DNA from 3 places in the Streptomyces cyclosori genome. Region 3 is predicted to be linked to each of the others. Evidence: riboswitches for the same ligand, from Rfam matches in the RefSeq annotation. Region 3 holds a riboswitch; each other region holds the start of a gene.

Region 1 (5,742 bases), 1.7 Mb from region 3:
GGGATCATTCCTGGCCAGTTTCAGCTACAGCGGGGTAGATGATGCGAGAGTCGGTCCTGGCAGAGGTCATGATGAGCTTCCTCGTCTCCGAGGAGCTCTCCTTCAGGATCCCGGTGGAACTCATGTACCGCGCCGACGATCCCTATGCCGTCCGGATGACCTTTCACCTCCCCGGCGACGAGCCCGTGACCTGGGCTTTCGGGCGCGAACTGCTGCTCGACGGCATCAACGGCCCCAGCGGTGACGGGGATGTGCACATCGCGCCAACCCGCCCCGAGGAACTGTCGGACGTCCACATCCGCCTCCAGGTCGGCGGCGAGAAGGCCGTCTTCCGCGCGGGCGCGGGTCCTCTGGTGGCCTTCCTCGACCGTACGGACAAGCTCGTACCGCTCGGCCAGGAGCGCGCGCTCGGCGACTTCGACGACCATCTGGACGAGGCCCTCGGCCGGATCCTCGCCGAGGAGCAGAACGCGGGCTGACAGCTGCCCCGGCGCCCGCCTACTTCTTGCGGCGCCTGCCCCGACCACCCCGCAGCGCGGCCCGCCCCGCGTCGGCCGGAGCGCCCCCGCCGGCCGGGCGGTCGGCGGAGACCACCAGCGCGGCGAGCGCCGTGGTCACCGGGACCGAGGCCACCAGACCGATCGAGCCCACCAGCGTGCGCACGATCTCCTCCGCGACCAGCTCGCTGTTGGCCACCGTCCCCACACTGCTCTGCGCGATCGAGAACAGCAGCAGAAGCGGCAGCGCGGCGCCCGCGTACGCCAGCACGAGGGTGTTCACCACGGAGGCGATGTGGTCGCGGCCGATCCGGATGCCCGCCCGGTACAGCCCGCGCGGGCCCATCGTCGGGTTGGCCTCGTGGAGCTCCCACACCGCGGAGGTCTGGGTGACCGTCACGTCGTCGAGGACACCGAGCGAGCCGATGATGACGCCCGCCAGCAGCAGACCGGACATGTCGATGTTCGGGTAGAGGCCGTGGATCAGACCGGTGTTGTCGTCGGTGTTGCCGGTCAGCGAGGCCCAGCCGATGAAGAGCGATCCCAGCAGCCCGATCAGGACGAGCGAGACCAGGGTGCCCAGCACGGCGACCGAGGTGCGCGCCGAGAGCCCATGGCACATGTACAGCGCGATCAGCATGATCGCGCTCGCCCCGACCACCGCCACCAGCAGCGGATTCGAGCCCTGGAGGATCGCGGGCAGGATGAACAGCGTCAGTACGGCGAACGAGACGACGAGGGCGACCAGCGCCATCACCCCGCGCAGCCGCCCCACGACCACGACGGCGAGCGCGAAGATGCCCGCGAGCAGCGCCATCGGGACCCGGCGGTTCACATCCGTCACCGAGTACTGGAGATCGTGGGGGGCGTCGGGGGCGTACGCCACGATCACGCCCTGCCCCTTGTGGAGTTGGCGCGGGGCGCCGGGCTGCACGATCTCCGTGAAGGTGCGGCCCTTCTCGTCGCCGGTGGTGACCTCGATCGTCGCCTTGGAGCACGGACGCTGATCGGGCTCCTTGGCCGCCTGCCCCCCGGCGGCCGGGGCGCCGCCGTTCGCGGGAGCCTGGGCGGCGTTGACCGACTTGCAGTCCACCTTCTGGATGCCGGTGACTTTGGCCTGCTGGGTCTGGCGGTCGAAACCGACCCCGGTGCGCTGGTGCGCGGGGGTTCCGCCGGGCCACAGGACGGCCAGCCCCACCAGCACCGCCACCGAGAACGGGATCAGCACGGCGGCGATCACCTTGCGGAGATGCTTAGAGACGGGCGCTGCCGGGCCGTGGCTGTGGCTGTGCCCGTGAGGCTGTGCGTGCGGGTGTCCGTGGGCGTCTTTGTGGGGCTGCTCTGTTGACGTCACCGCCCGATCATCGCAACAACGAAGGGGCCCCTCTGTTCAGCGCGCTGGAGATGGCGCTAGCGTGGTGACACCTTTGCACACGCGGGAGCTCGGAGCACCGGGCTGAGAGGGCGCTGAAATCCGTACGAACGGTACGGAAGCGGCTGCGCCGACCGCCGAACCTGTTACCGGGTAATGCCGGCGTAGGGAGTAGGTCTCATGACCATTCAGGACGCACGCACGCCTGCCTCCAGCCAGAACGAGGCCGGGAAGTCCATCGGTTGGCACAAGGGATACGTCGAGGGCTCGCGCCCCGACCTCCGGGTGCCGGTCCGCCAGGTGCACCTCACCAACGGCAAGGACGTCACGCTGTACGACACGTCCGGGCCGTACACCGACCCGAACATCGAGACGGACGTCCGCCGCGGCCTCGCCCCGCTCCGCGAGAACTGGATCATCGCGCGTGGCGACACCGAGGAGTACGCCGGGCGCCCGGTGCGCCCCGAGGACGACGGCATCAAGCACACCTCGCCGCGCGGTGGCCTCAAGAACCTCGACGCGGTCTTCCCGGGCCGCCCGCGCCAGCCGCGCCGGGGCCGGGGCGGCCAGGCCGTCACCCAGCTCGCCTACGCCCGCCGGGGCGAGATCACCCCGGAGATGGAGTACGTCGCGATCCGGGAGAACGTGGCGCCCGAGGTCGTGCGCGAGGAGATCGCGGCCGGTCGCGCGGTGCTGCCCGCCAACGTCAACCACCCCGAGATCGAGCCGATGATCATCGGCAAGCGGTTCCTGGTGAAGGTCAACGCCAACATCGGCAACTCCGCCGTCACCTCCTCCATCGAGGAGGAGGTCGACAAGATGACCTGGGCCACCCGCTGGGGTGCCGACACGGTCATGGACCTCTCGACCGGCCGCAACATCCACACCACCCGCGAGTGGGTGCTGCGCAACTCCCCCGTCCCGATCGGGACCGTGCCGCTCTACCAGGCGCTGGAGAAGGTCGACGGCCGTGCCGAGGAGCTGACCTGGGACATCTACAAGGACACGGTCATCGAGCAGGCCGAGCAGGGCGTCGACTACATGACGGTCCACGCGGGCGTGCTCCTGCGGTACGTGCCGCTCACCGCCCGTCGCAAGACCGGCATCGTCTCGCGCGGCGGCTCGATCATGGCCGCCTGGTGCCTCGCGCACCACAAGGAGTCGTTCCTGTACGAGAACTTCGAGGAGCTGTGCGAGATCCTCGCGGCCTACGACGTCACGTACTCGCTGGGCGACGGTCTGCGGCCCGGCTCCATCGCGGACGCCAACGACGAGGCGCAGTTCGCCGAGCTGCGCACCCTCGGTGAGCTCAACAGCATCGCCAAGCGCCACAACGTGCAGACGATGATCGAGGGCCCGGGCCATGTCCCGATGCACAAGATCAAGGAGAACATCGACCTCCAGCAGGAGATCTGCGAGGAGGCCCCGTTCTACACGCTCGGCCCGCTCACCACGGACGTCGCCCCGGCGTACGACCACATCACCTCGGGCATCGGCGCGGCGATGATCGCCTGGTGGGGCACCGCGATGCTCTGCTACGTCACGCCCAAGGAGCACCTGGGCCTGCCCAACCGCGACGACGTGAAGACCGGTGTCATCACCTACAAGATCGCGGCGCACGCGGCCGACCTCGCCAAGGGGCACCCGGGTGCACAGGACTGGGACGACGCGCTCTCGGACGCCCGCTTCGAGTTCCGCTGGGAGGACCAGTTCAACCTGGCGCTCGACCCGGACACCGCCCGGGAGTTCCACGACGAGACGCTGCCCGCCGAGCCGGCGAAGACCGCGCACTTCTGCTCCATGTGCGGTCCCAAGTTCTGCTCGATGAAGATCTCGCAGGACATCCGGCGGGAACACGGTGGCGATCTGGCGGCCGGTGACATCGAGGCCGGAATGGCGGAGAAGTCCGCGGAGTTCGCCGCCGCGGGCAACCGGGTCTATCTGCCGATCGCCGAGTGATACATCGCCGAGTGGCGAACGCGTACGCATGTTTCACGTGAAACACCGGCCCGTGTTTCACGTGAAACAGGCACACCTGGTTTCACGTGAAACATAGGGTCCGCACAGAATCCGCTTCCGGGCCCGACACCGGTTACTCCGGCTGGTGTTCGGGGCCGCCGAAGTCGGGGCTGGTGAAGTCCGGACTGGTGAAGCTGGGCCGGGTGCCCGGGGTCGGGTCGCCCGGGCTGTCGAAGTCGGGCCGGTCGTAGCCGAGGGCCGGGATCCGGCCCACCGGGTGGCGCGAGGCGGTCCCCGGCCCGACGCTCGGGTCGGCCAGCGCCTCGCGCAGGAAGGGATAGATGCCCCGTTCCACCAGGGCGTGGCGCCAGGCTTCCCGGGCCCGGGAGACCTCCTGCGCTCTCTCGTCGCCCACCTCGCCCTCCTCGGGCTCGGCGATGACCTGGGTGGAGCCGTTGCGTATGGCGGTGAGCAGCAGACTGATCGCGGCGGCCAGGATGGCGGCTGCGGTGAGTGCGCCGAAGAACCAGCCCGCGGTCAGCATGGTGTCGGCGAAGGCGGGCTCCGGGTTGAGCATCTTCAGGACGTAGCCCACCAGCAGGAAGATCGCGGCGGCGGTTCCGGCGAGGACGGGTGCCAGCACCGCGACGACCGCGCCGACGCCCGCGCCCGAGGTGGACTCCGGGCTGTCGACCACGGGCGGCTCCAGGATCGAGCCCTCGCTCGTCACGAGTGGGGTGCCGGTGGGCGTACGCAGTTCCTCGCGGACCCTCACATAGTGGTCGTACTCGGCCGCCGCCGCTGCCGAGACGAGCGCACCGGCGTTCAGCACCATGGTGCGCAGCTGCTCTGTGTTGAGCCGTACTCCAACGCCGGCCAGCTCGGGCCGGTCGTGCGCGGTGCGCAGTGCGTCGTCGAGGATTCGCTCGAACTCCGGGCGGTCCTCGGTCAGCAGGTGCGGAGCGCTGTTCATGTGCATCCCCCGATGCTCCGTAGGGCCGGAAAGCCCGCCTGACGAACGGGCAATCGGGCGGAAACGGAGGAGAGCCTGCTACGGATAAGCCGATGGTAGAGCGGTTACGGCACGGGGTGACAGGGTGTTTCCGAAATCACCTTGCTACCGCCCGAGCCGAGATTTTCCCGATTACGCGTCAGTCATGCAGAGGCAACCGTACGACCAGCAGTTTTCCGGCCATGGTCACCCCTCCGTCCATCGCGATGGCCAGACCGTCCGCGTACACATGCGGACCCTCCACGATCGGACGCGAGTCTTCCTCGCCGTCTTCGGTGCCGACTTCGCCCAGGAGGTAGGGGATCGGGCTGTGGCCGTGGACCACCCGCCGCCCGCCGTAGGCCGCGAGCAGTTCGCGGGCGGCCTGGGGGCCGGACTCGTCGCGGAAGGCGAAGCGCTTGGTGAACTTGCGGAAGAGGTCCCAGCACTCGTCGGCGTCGTTGCGGGTGAGCAGCGCGTGGACGGTGTCGTTGACCGCTTCGATGGAGTCGCCGTAGTCCAGGTATGCGGTGGTGTCGGAGTGCATCAGGAGATGCCCGTCCTCCTGCTCGATCGCGTCGAGGCGGGACATCCACTGGAGGTGGACGTCCTGGAGGCGGTCCATGTCGGCCTTCTGGCCGCCGTTGAGCAGCCAGGCGGCCTGGAACGTGGCGGTCCCCGCACCGGAGTTGACCGGGGTGTCGCCGAAGCGCTTGGCCCCGATCAGCAGCAGCTCGTGGTTGCCCATGAGGGCCTTGCAGTAGCCGCCGGCGGCGGCGGCCTCGGCGGACAGCCGCATCACCAGGTCGATGACGCCGATGCCGTCGGGGCCCCGGTCGGTGAAGTCGCCGAGGAACCAGAGACGGGCGTTGCCCGCGGCCCAGTTGCCCTCGGCGTCGATCAGCCCCTGTTCGCGCAGTGCG
Region 2 (5,742 bases), 3.5 Mb from region 3:
GGGGATGATCGGGGTCGTGCACCCGGCCTCGGCCACCCGGTCGCGCAGCCGCAGATAGCTCTCGGGGCGGAAGAACATCTGGGTGATCGCGTAGTCCGCGCCCGCCCGGCACTTGTCGACGAAGTGGCGTACGTCGGCGTCCCAGTCGGCCGAGCGCGGATGCATCTCGGGGAAGGCGGCGACGCCGACGCAGAAGTCCCCGGACTCCTTGATCAGCTGGACCAGATCCGCCGCATAGGTGACACCCTCGGGGTGCTTGACCCAGTCACCCATCGGGTCGCCGGGCGGGTCGCCGCGGACCGCGAGGATGTTGCGGATGTCCGCGTCGGCGTACTGCCCGACCATGTTGCGCAGCTCGGCGACCGAGTGGCCGACCGCCGTGAGGTGGGCCACCGGGGTCAGGGTCGAGTCGGCCGCGATCTGCTCGGTCGCCTTGACCGTGCCCGAGCGGGTGGAGCCGCCCGCGCCGTAGGTGACGGAGACGAAACTCGGAGCGACGGCCTCCACCCGGCGCAGCGCGTTCCAGAGGTTCCGCTCGCCCTTCTCGGTCTTGGGCGCCCAGAACTCGAACGAGTACGTCGTCTCACCGGTCTCCAGCATCTCGCGCACGGTGCGCGCGCGATGTGTCCTGGTGGAAGCAGTGCCAAGGGCCATAGTGGCAGGTTAGCCACGCCGTGCCGGTCCCCCAAGACGGGTGGAACAATTTGTCTTGATTGCCGGACTCTTGTCCACCCCTCGGACAGCGGCCCGCTAGCGGGCCATCGCGCGTTCACGCACGCGCTTCGCCAGGTTCGCCGTCGCCGCCGCCGGGTCGTCGGCCTCGGTGATCGCGCGCACGACCACGATCCGGTCCGCTCCCGCGTCCAGGACCTGGTCCAGGTTGGCCGCGTCGATGCCGCCGATGGCGAACCAGGGGCGGGGGGTGGCGAGGGCGGCCGTGTGGCGCACCAGGTCCAGGCCCGGGGCGTGGCGGCCCGGCTTGGTGGGGGTCGGCCAGCAGGGGCCGGTGCAGAAGTAGTCCACGCCCGGCTCGGCGGCGGCGGCCTCGGCCTCCGCCTCCGAGTGCGTGGAACGGCCGATCAGGACCTCGTCGCCGAGGATCGCGCGGGCGGCCGGGACCGGCAGGTCGCCCTGGCCCAGGTGCAGCACGTCGGCGCCGGCGGCGTGGGCCACGTCCGCCCGGTCGTTGACCGCGAGCAGCTTTCCGTGGCGGCGGCAGGCGTCGGCGAGGACGGCCAGGTGCGCCAGCTCCTCGGCGGCCTCCATGCCCTTGTCCCGCAGCTGGACGATGTCCACGCCGGAGGACAGCACCGCGTCCAGGAAGGCGGGCAGGTCGCCCTGGCGCCTGCGCGCGTCGGTGCACAGGTAGAGCCGGGCGTCGGCGAGCTGCTCTCTGGCCGTGGGCATGGCGGGTCCCCCGTTGGGTCCGGTGCGGGCACGGACCGGCCGGTCCGGTCCGTGCCCCACTGTCGGCGATCAGGTCAGACGGCGAGCGCCTGAGCGCGGCGCTTCACCTCCGTGCCGCGATTCTCGCTCAGTGCCTGCGCGGGGGTGCCGGGCAGGGTCGGGTCGGGGGTGAAGAGCCACTCCAGCATTTCCTGGTCGGAGTAGCCGTCGTCCCGCAGCAGGGTGAGGGTGCCGGTGAGGCCCTTCACCACCTTGTCGCCGTCGATGAAGGCGGCGGGCACCTGCAGCGTCCGGTTCTCACCGCGGCGCACGGCGATCAGCTGGCCCTCCTTCACCAGCTGCCGCACGCGCGTCACCTCGACATCGAGCATTTCGGCGATGTCGGGGAGGTGGAGCCAGGCGGGGACGAGAGCATCGGTTTTTGCGTCAATCTCGGTCACGGGACAAGCGTGCCATCCCGGACTGACACTCGGTAGCCGGAGCTCAGCCGACCGCGGTCTTGAGGGGCACGGAGGGGTCGGCCGCGCGGACCGGATCCAGCCGCGCACCGGCCTCGATGAGCTTGCGGCCCTGCGCCAGATCGCGCGGCCGGCCGACCGCCAGCAGGGCGACCAGCACCCCCTCGCGCAGCCAGCACACCGTCCAGGCGGCGCCGGAGGGCTCGCCCCGCCACAGCAGCCGGTCGGCGCCGCCGTGGTGGCCGACGTACTGCACGAACCTGCCGAACTGCTCGGACCAGAAGTAGGGCACCGGGTCGTACGGGCGCACCGCCTCGCCGACGATGTCGGCGGCGACCGTGCGCGGCCCCTGGAGCGCGTTGTCCCAGTGGTGGATGAGCAGCCGCTCCCCGTACCTTCCCGAGGGGAAGGAGGCGCAGTCGCCGACCGCGTAGACGTCGGGGAGCGAGGTGCGCAGCCGGTCGTCGGCGGTGATGGCGCCCTCCGGGCCGCGCTCGATGCCGGCGCCCTCCAGCCAGTCGGTGGTGGGGCGGGCGCCGATGCCCACCACGACCGCGTCGGCGGGCAGCCGTCGGCCATCGGCGAGCACCACGGCGCCGGGCTCCAGGGCCGCCACGCGCGCGCGGGTGAGCAGTTCGGCGCCACTCTCCGCGTACCAGTGGGCCATCGGCGCGGTGACCTCGGCGGGCAGCGCCCCGGCCAGCGGCCGGTCCGCCGCCTCGACGACGGTGACCGCGCAGCCCGCCTCGCGCGCGGCGGTGGCGAACTCGGCGCCGATCCAGCCCGCCCCGACGACCACGACCCGGCGCTGGGCGCCCAGGACCGCGCGCAGCCGTCCGGCGTCGTCCAGGGTGCGCAGCAGATGGACGTCCGGCATCTCCGAGGCGCCGGGCAGGGTGATCGGTTCGGCGCCGGAGGCGATCACCAGGGTGTCGTAGCGGACCGGTCCGGCCTCGGTGTCGACCTCGTGCTCACGCGCGCGTACGCCCAGCGCGCTGCGGCCCAGCCGCAGCTCGACCCCGAGCCCCTCGAAGTCCACCTCGAAGGCCGAGCCCTCGGCCTTGCCGAGCAGCACCGCCTTGGAGAGCGGGGGCCGGTCGTACGGCTGGTGGGGCTCGGCGCCGATGAGGGTGATCCGGCCGGGGAAGCCCTGTTCGCGCAGGGCCACCGCGGTCTGCACCCCGGCCATGCCCGCGCCGACGACGACCACGTGCCGCTGTTCCGAATGCGTCTGCTTTTCGCTCACCCGATCACCATAAACATCTGACTGTTCGTCAGGAAACCGGTCACGCGTTAGCCTGGCGCACGTACAAGCACTCGCGGGAGCCCGGACGCACCGGGCTGAGAGGGAGGCTGCAGCGGCCTCCGACCGTACGAACCTGATCCGGGTCATGCCGGCGAAGGGAGGGGCTGGACGCCCATGCATTCATCCCAGGACGGGACACATCCCCCGGGGGCGGACGTACTGGTGGTGGGAGGCGGCATCATCGGCCTCGTCACGGCCTGGCGCGCCGCGCAGCGCGGTCTGCGCACCGCGCTCGCCGACCCCGAACCGGGCGGCGGGGCCGCCCAGGTGGCGGCCGGCATGCTCGCCGCCGTCACCGAACTGCACTACGGCGAGGAGACGCTGCTCGGCCTCAACCTGGCCTCCGCCCGGCGCTATCCGGACTTCGTGGCCGAGCTGGAGCAGGCGGCCGGAACGGCGACCGGCTACCGCGCCTGCGGCACCCTCGCGGTGGCCCTGGACGCCGACGACCGCGCCCACCTGCGCGAACTGCACGCCCTCCAGCAGCGCTCCGGCCTCGACTCGCAGTGGCTGACCGGCCGCGAGTGCCGTCGGCTGGAACCGATGCTGGCCCCCGGGGTGCGCGGCGGGCTCCGGGTCGACGGCGACCACCAGATCGACCCGCGCCGCCTGGCGAAGGCCCTGGTCACCGCCTGTGAGCGGGCCGGTGTGCGGTTCCACCGCCGCTGGGCCGAACGGCTCTCGGTGGTCCGCGGGCGGGCCACCGGCGCGGTGCTGGACGACGGCACCGCCCTCGCCGCCGGGCAGGTCGTGCTCGCGGGCGGCAGCCTCAGCGGCCGGCTCGCGGGCGTCCCGCCCGAGCTGCTGCCGCCGGTGCGGCCGGTCAAGGGCCAGGTGCTGCGGCTGACCGTGCCGCCCGCCTACGCCCCCTTCTTGTCCCGCACGGTGCGCGCGGTGGTCCGGGGCAGCCACGTCTACCTGGTGCCGCGCGCCAGCGGCGAACTCGTCGTCGGCGCGACCAGCGAGGAGCTGGGCTGGGACACCACCGTCACCGCGGGCGGGGTGTACGAGCTGCTGCGCGACGCGCACGAGCTGGTGCCCGGCATCACCGAGCTGCCGCTCACCGAGACCCGCGCCGGGCTGCGCCCCGCCTCCCCCGACAACGCGCCGCTGCTCGGCCCGACCGCGCTGCCCGGCCTCCATCTGGCCACCGGCCACTACCGCAACGGGGTGCTGCTCACACCGGTGACCGGCGACGTCCTGGCGCACGTCCTGGCCACCGGCGAACTGCCCGCCGAGGCCCGCCCCTTCACCCCCCGCCGCTTCACCTCCGCCCCGGCGGAGTCCGTACCGCAGGAGCTGCCCGTATGACCGCCTCCCCGACGACCGTCTCCGTGAACGGCGAGGCGCGCGACCTCGCCGCGGGCACCACCCTCGCCGCCCTCGTCGCCACCCTGACGCCCGCGCCCGCCGGGGTCGCCGCCGCCGTCAACGAGACGGTCGTGCCGCGCGGCGAGTGGGCCGCGACCACGCTCGGCCACGGCGACCGCGTCGAGGTCCTGACCGCCGTCCAGGGGGGCTGAACCATGGCCGACGACCTGTTCACCCTCGGCGGTACGACCTTCACCTCGCGCCTGATCATGGGCACCGGCGGGGCGCCCAGCCTGGACGTCCTGGAGCGGTCCCTGACCGCCTCCGGCACCGAGCTGACGACGGTGGCGATGCGCCGCCTCGACCCGACCGTCCAGGGCTCGGTCCTGTCCGTACTGGAGAAGCTCGGCATCGCCGTACTGCCGAACACGGCGGGCTGCTTCACGGCCGGGGAGGCGGTGCTGACCGCCCGCCTCGCGCGCGAAGCGCTCGGCACCGACTGGGTCAAGCTGGAGGTGGTGGCCGACGAGCGCACCCTGCTGCCCGACCCGATCGAGCTCCTGGACGCGGCGGAAGTGCTGGTGGACGACGGTTTCACCGTGCTGCCGTACACCAACGACGACCCGGTCCTGGCCAGGAAGCTGGAGGACGTGGGGTGCGCGGCGATCATGCCGCTCGGCTCGCCCATCGGCTCCGGCCTCGGCATCCGCAACCCGCACAACTTCGAGCTGATCGTCGACCGCGCCACGGTCCCGGTCGTCCTCGACGCGGGCGCGGGCACCGCCTCGGACGCGGCGCTCGCCATGGAGCTCGGCTGCTCGGCGGTGATGCTCGCGTCCGCCGTCACGCGCGCGCAGGAGCCGGTCGTGATGGCCGAGGCGATGCGGTACGCGGTGGAGGCGGGGCGGCTCGCGTACCGGGCGGGGCGGATCCCCCGGCGCCACTTCGCCGAGGCGTCCTCGCCGGTGGAGGGCCGCGCGGCCCTGGACCCGGAGCGCCCGGCGTTCTGAGGCCGCGCCCGCGGGCCGGGGCCTGCCCGCCGGCCCGCGGGCGGAAAGCGGCCCGAACCGGTCCGCACCCACGGCGCCGCGTCACAGCTCGGCTGCAGTACGGCCCCGGAAACCCCCCGGGGCGGCGGGGCTGTCCGTGGCCGCTCGTAGACTCTCCTGCGTGGATACGACCCTTCAGGACCCCCTCGTCGGGCAGGTGCTCGACGGCCGCTACCGAGTCGAGGCGCGCATCGCCGTCGGCGGTATGGCC
Region 3 (5,742 bases):
GCATGACGACGACCCGGTCGGCGAGCGCGAACGCCTCGCCCTGGTCGTGGGTGACGGCGAGCACGGTGGTCCCCAACTGCCCGAAGAGGGAACGGAGTTCGACGACGAGCCGTTCCCGCAGCGTACGGTCGAGCTGCCCGAGCGGCTCGTCCAGCATGAGCAGCCGCGGGGAGGGCGCGAGCGCGCGGGCGAGCGCGACGCGCTGCTGTTCGCCGCCGGACAGCGCCGCGACGGCCCGCCGCCCGGCGCCGGGCAGCCCGACGAGTTCGAGGAGCTCCTCGACCCGGCGGGCCTGTTCGGCGCGCGCCACCTTGTGCATGCGCAGCCCGAACGCCACGTTCCCGGCGACGTCCCGCTGCGGGAAGAGCTGGTGGTCCTGGAACATCAGGCCGACCCCGCGCCGGTGCACGGGCACCCCGCGCTGGTCGGCGCCGCCGAGCAGGACCCGTCCGCCGTCGGTCTCCTGGAGCCCGGCGACCACCCGCAGCAGTGTGGACTTGCCGCTGCCGCTGGGCCCGAGCACGCACACCGTCTCGTGGGCGGCGACGTTCAGGCCGACCGCGTCGAGCACGGCCCGCTCCCCGAACCGTACGGTCACCGAGTCGAGTTCGAGCATCAGAATTCTCCGGTCCGGTCGGTGCGGGCGCGCTCCAGGAGGAGCAGGGCCGCCGCGCAGACGACCATGAGGATGGTGCTGAGGGCCATCGCCTGCCCGTAGTTGAGGTCGCCGGCCCGGCCGAGGAGGCGGGCCACGGCGACGGGCAGGGTGGGCCGGTCGGGCCGGGCGATGAAGACGGTCGCGCCGAACTCCCCGAGGGAGACGGCGAAGGCGAATCCGGCGGCGATGAGCAGGGCCCGCCGTACCAGCGGCAGGTCCACCTCCCGCCAGACCCGCAGCGGGGAGGCGCCGAGCACGGCGGCGGCCTCGCGCAGCCGCCCGTCGACCGCGCGCAGCACCGGCAGCATGGTCCGTACGACGAAGGGCACGCCGACCAGTGCCTGGGCGAGCGGCACCAGGATCCAGGAGGTGCGCAGGTCGAGCGGCGGCTTGTCGAGGGTGATCAGGAAGCCGAAGCCGACGGTGACGGCGGAGACGCCGAGCGGCAGCATGAGCAGCGCGTCGAAGCCCCGCACCAGGCGTCCGCCGCGCCGGGCGAGGGCGGCTGCGGCGAGTCCGCCGACGACGAGGGCGATGGCGGTGGCGGCCAGCGCGTACTGCACGGAGTTCCAGACCGCTTCCAGCGGCGGCACGAGGAAGGTGCCGCCCTCTCCGGCGGACTGGAGGGAGCGGAAGTAGTCGAGGCCGTAGCCGTCGGGGGTGTCCAGGGAGCGGGCGACGAGCACGCCGAGCGGCAGCAGGATCAGTACGGCGACGACCGCGAGCACGCCGGCGAGCAGCGCCCACTGTCCCGTGCCGCGCGGGCGGCGGGCGGTGAGCGCGGGGTCGACGAGGCGCAGGGTGCTCTCGCGCCGCCGTACCGTGCGGGCGTGCACGGCGAGGATGAGGCCGACGGCCGCGAACTGCACGAGGGTGAGGACGGCGGCGGTCGGCAGGTCCAGGAGCTGGGCGGTCTGGCGGTAGATCTCCACTTCGAGGGTGGAGAAGGTGGGGCCGCCGAGGATCTGGACGACGCCGAAGGAGGTGAAGGTGAAGAGGAACACCATGAGGGCGGCGGCGGCGACGGCGGGGCCGAGCGCGGGCAGGGTGACCGCGCGCCAGGCGGCGAGCCGGGAGGCGCCGAGCACCCGGGCGGCCTCTTCCTGGCGGGGGTCGAGCTGGGCCCACAGGCCGCCGACGGTCCGGACGACGACGGCGTAGTTGAAGAAGACGTGGGCCAGCAGGATCGCCCAGACGGTGGTGTCCAGGCGCACTCCCCACAGTTCGTCCAGGAGTCCGCCGCGCCCGACCAGGGCGAGGAAGGCGGTGCCGACGACGACGGTGGGCAGCACGAAGGGGACGGTGACGACGGCCCGCAGCAGGTCGCGGCCGGGGAAGTCCAGGCGCGCGAAGACATAGGCGCCGGGCAGGGCGATCAGGAGGGTGAGCGCGGTGGAGGCGAGCGCCTGCCAGGTGGTGAACCACAGGACGTGCTGGAGGTCCGGCTCGGTGAGCACCTCACCGAGCCGGCCCAGCTGCCAGCCGCCGTCGGGCCGCAGCCCGCGGCCGACGATCGCGGCGACGGGCCAGGCGAAGAAGAGCGCGAAGAACGCGAGCGGCAGGGCCATCAGGCCGAGCCGCACCACGTGGGCGCGCGCCCTGCTCCGGCGGGCGGCGCGTCCTACTTCAGGACGAGCGAGGACCACGTCTTGACCCACTGCTCACGGTTCTTGGCGATCTTGTCCGGGGCGACGGTGTGCGTCTGGCTGACGGTGGCGCCGAACTTGGTGAACAGCTCGGGCAGCTTGGCGTCCTTCAGGACGGGGTCGACGAACATGTTGAGCGGCATGTCCTCCTGGAACTTCTTGGAGATCAGGAAGTCGAGGAGGGCCTTGCCGCCGTCGGGGTTCTTGGCGCCCTTGAGCAGTCCGGCGAACTCGGTCTGGCGGAAGCAGGTGCCGGTGGCGACGCCGGTGGGGGCCTCGGTGGGCTGCGGCTTGGCGTAGAGGACCTCCACGGGCGGGCTGGAGGCGTAGGAGACGACCAGCGGGCGGTCGCCCTTGGCCTTCCTGCCGCCGGCCGAGCCGGAGAACTCCTGGTTGTACGCCTGCTCCCAGCCGTCGACGACCTTGACGCCGTTGTCCTTGAGCTTCTTCCAGTAGTCCTGCCAGCCGTCGTCGCCGTACTGGGCGGCGCTGGCGAGCAGGAAGCCGAGGCCGGGCGAGGAGGTCGCCGCGTTCTCGGTGACCAGCAGGCCCTTGTACTCGGGCTTGATCAGGTCGGCGAAGGACTGCGGCGGGCTGAGCTTCTTGTCCGCGAAGTACTTCTTGTCGTAGTTGACGCAGATGTCGCCGGTGTCGATGGGCGTCACCCGGTGCTCGGCCCGGTCGAGCTGGACGTCGGCGGGCACCCCGGCCAGCCCCTTCGCCTCGTACGGGGTGAAGATCCCGTTGTCGAGGGCGCGCGAGAGGAGGGTGTTGTCGACGCCGAAGAACACGTCGCCGCGCGGGGAGCCCTTGGTGAGGATCTCCTGGTTGAGCGCCGCGCCCGCGTCACCGCTCTTGAGGACCTTGACGGTGTAGCCGGTCTGCGCGGTGAACTCCTTGAGCACCGCGTCGGAGGCGGCGAACGAGTCGTGGCTGACCAGGGTGACGGTCTTGGACTTGGTGCCGCCGTCGGTCTTGGCGTCGTCCTTGCCGCCGCACGCGGCGAGCGCGCTGACCCCGAGGGCCGCGGCCAGCGCGGTGGCCGCCAGCTTCTTCGTACTGCGCATGGTGGTGATTCCTCCTGGAGTGACCAGGAAGAGACGCGGCCCTGCCCGCCGGGGGGCGGGCAGGGCGCAACAGCTTGAGTGGTGACCGAACTTCCTACCCAGAATGACCTGGGCAAGGTTCAGAGGGTCTGCGACCTGACGGTGTCGCACTCTCAGCGCTGTGGCGCTCCCCTGTCGGAATTTTCGAGTTGCCCGCCCAGACTACCTCTCGGCCGCGGCGAGCTGCCCGCACGCTCCGTCGATCTCCTGGCCACGGGTGTCGCGGACGGTCACCGGCACGCCGTGGGCGGCGATCGCCTCGACGAACGCCTTCTCGTCCTCGGGGCGCGAGGCCGTCCACTTCGAGCCCGGCGTCGGGTTCAGCGGGATCAGGTTGACGTGGACGCGCTTGCCCTTGAGGAGGCGGCCCAGCAGGTCACCGCGCCACGCCTGGTCGTTGATGTCACGGATCAGTGCGTACTCGATGGAGATGCGGCGGCCGGACTTCTCCGCGTACTCCCAGGCCGCGTCGAGGACCTCGCGGACCTTCCAGCGGGTGTTGACCGGCACGAGGGTGTCGCGCAGCTCGTCGTCCGGGGCGTGCAGCGAGACGGCGAGACGGCACTTGAAGCCCTCGTCGGCGAACCGGAGCATGGCCGGGACCAGGCCGACGGTGGAGACGGTGATGCCGCGCTGAGACAGGCCCAGGCCGTCGGGCTCGGGGTCGGTGAGACGGCGGATGGCGCCGACGACCCGCTTGTAGTTGGCGAGCGGCTCGCCCATGCCCATGAAGACGATGTTGGAGAGCCGGGCCGGGCCGCCGGGGACCTCGCCGTCGCGCAGGGCGCGCATGCCGTCGACGATCTGGTGGACGATCTCGGCGGTCGACAGATTGCGGTCCAGGCCGGCCTGGCCGGTGGCGCAGAACGGGCAGTTCATGCCGCAGCCGGCCTGCGAGGAGATGCACATGGTCACCCGGTCCGGGTAGCGCATCAGGACCGACTCGACCAGCGTCCCGTCGTGCAGCCGCCACAGCGTCTTGCGGGTGGTGTCGTCGTCGCACGAGATGTGCCGCACGACCGACATCAGGTCGGGCAGCAGCTCCTCCTGGAGCCGGGCGCGCGCGGCGGCGGGGATGTCCGTCCACTGCGCGGGGTCGTGCGCGTACCGCGCGAAGTAGTGCTGCGACAGCTGCTTGGCGCGGAACGGCTTCTCGCCGATCGCGGCGACGGCCTCCTTGCGCTCGGCGGGCGAGAGGTCGGCGAGGTGCCGCGGCGGCTTCTTGGCTCCGCGGGGGGCGACGAAAGTGAGTTCTCCGGGCTTCGGCATGGTCCCACCAGTGTCTCAGACATACGGAAAGGGGCTCGCCGTCCTGTGGACAACGAGCCCCCGACCGAGGAAACAGCAGGTCAGCGACGTGCGGGCGAATCCGTCAACTGCCGACGAAGGCGACCAGGAGCAGCCAGACCACCGGCGCCGTCGGCAGCAGGGAGTCCAGGCGGTCCATGATCCCGCCGTGGCCGGGCAGCAGCGTGCCCATGTCCTTGATGCCCAGGTCCCGCTTGATCATCGACTCGCCGAGGTCACCCAGCGTGGCGCTGGCGGCGACCGCGAGGCCGAGCAGCAGGCCCTGCCACCACTGGCCGTCGTCGATGAGGAACTGCATGCACACCGCGCCCGCCGCCATCGCGAACGTCACCGCGCCGACCAGGCCCTCACGGGTCTTTCCGGGGCTGATGCGCGGCGCCAGCTTCGTCTTGCCGAAGCGCCAGCCGATCGCGTACGCGCCGGTGTCGCTGACCACGGTCAGCAGCAGGAAGACGAACACCCGCCACGGCCCGTCGTCGGCGGTCAGCATCATCGCGACGAAAGTGGCCAGGAACGGCACGTAGAACGCGGCGAAGACACCGGCGGTGACGTCCTTGAGATAGCCCTCGGGCTTCTCCGTCATCCGCCACACCAGCACCGCCAGCGAGGTCAGCGCCATGGCGACCCAGGCGCCCTCGGCACCGCGCGCGTAGCCGGCGACGACCATGGCCGCGCCGCCCACCGCCAGCGGCACCAGCGGCGCCTTGATGTCCTTGCGCTCCGCCAGCCGGGAGGTGAGCTCCCACAGGCCGACGACGACCGCCACCGCGATCACGCCGACGAAGACGGCCTTCACGACGAACAGCGACGCCATGATGACCGCGCCGAGTCCGACGCCGACCCCTATCGCGGCCCGCAGGTCGCGCCCCGCCCGCTTCTTCTCCGGCTGCGCGGGCCGCTGCGGCTGCTGCGGAGTCGAAGGTGGTACCGAGCTGGGCATGGGCTCCTGCGGCGTCTCATCGCGGAACAGGGGGCCACTCAGCCGAGCGGCCCCCCGGTCACGTTCTTCGCGGTCTTCGGCGTC

The links. Region 3 has a riboswitch for thiamine pyrophosphate ahead of AB5J87_RS09875 (thiamine ABC transporter substrate binding subunit). Riboswitches for the same ligand answer to the same signal wherever they lie in the genome.
Region 1: another riboswitch for thiamine pyrophosphate. It lies ahead of thiC (phosphomethylpyrimidine synthase ThiC); the one in region 3 lies ahead of AB5J87_RS09875 (thiamine ABC transporter substrate binding subunit).
Region 2: another riboswitch for thiamine pyrophosphate. It lies ahead of thiO (glycine oxidase ThiO); the one in region 3 lies ahead of AB5J87_RS09875 (thiamine ABC transporter substrate binding subunit).

What each region holds. Positions count from the first base shown of each region.
Region 1 is NZ_CP163520.1:3,997,236-4,002,977, reverse strand. It holds gene AB5J87_RS17845 (SsgA family sporulation/cell division regulator) at 42-479, shown strand; gene AB5J87_RS17840 (YibE/F family protein) at 499-1,851, opposite strand; TPP riboswitch at 1,923-2,057, shown strand; gene thiC (phosphomethylpyrimidine synthase ThiC) at 2,050-3,828, shown strand; gene AB5J87_RS17830 (hypothetical protein) at 3,962-4,807, opposite strand; gene AB5J87_RS17825 (metallophosphoesterase) at 4,980-5,742, opposite strand, start outside.
Region 2 is NZ_CP163520.1:5,781,710-5,787,451, reverse strand. It holds gene metF (methylenetetrahydrofolate reductase [NAD(P)H]) at 1-654, opposite strand, end outside; gene thiE (thiamine phosphate synthase) at 751-1,407, opposite strand; gene AB5J87_RS25605 (Rv2175c family DNA-binding protein) at 1,482-1,847, opposite strand; gene AB5J87_RS25600 (NAD(P)/FAD-dependent oxidoreductase) at 1,891-3,111, opposite strand; TPP riboswitch at 3,175-3,288, shown strand; gene thiO (glycine oxidase ThiO) at 3,286-4,482, shown strand; gene thiS (sulfur carrier protein ThiS) at 4,479-4,694, shown strand; gene AB5J87_RS25585 (thiazole synthase) at 4,698-5,492, shown strand; gene pknB (Stk1 family PASTA domain-containing Ser/Thr kinase) at 5,653-5,742, shown strand, end outside.
Region 3 is NZ_CP163520.1:2,255,063-2,260,804, forward strand. It holds gene AB5J87_RS09865 (ABC transporter ATP-binding protein) at 1-616, opposite strand, end outside; gene AB5J87_RS09870 (ABC transporter permease) at 616-2,226, opposite strand; gene AB5J87_RS09875 (thiamine ABC transporter substrate binding subunit) at 2,280-3,371, opposite strand; TPP riboswitch at 3,445-3,554, opposite strand; gene rlmN (23S rRNA (adenine(2503)-C(2))-methyltransferase RlmN) at 3,573-4,679, opposite strand; gene AB5J87_RS09885 (phosphatidate cytidylyltransferase) at 4,783-5,742, opposite strand, start outside.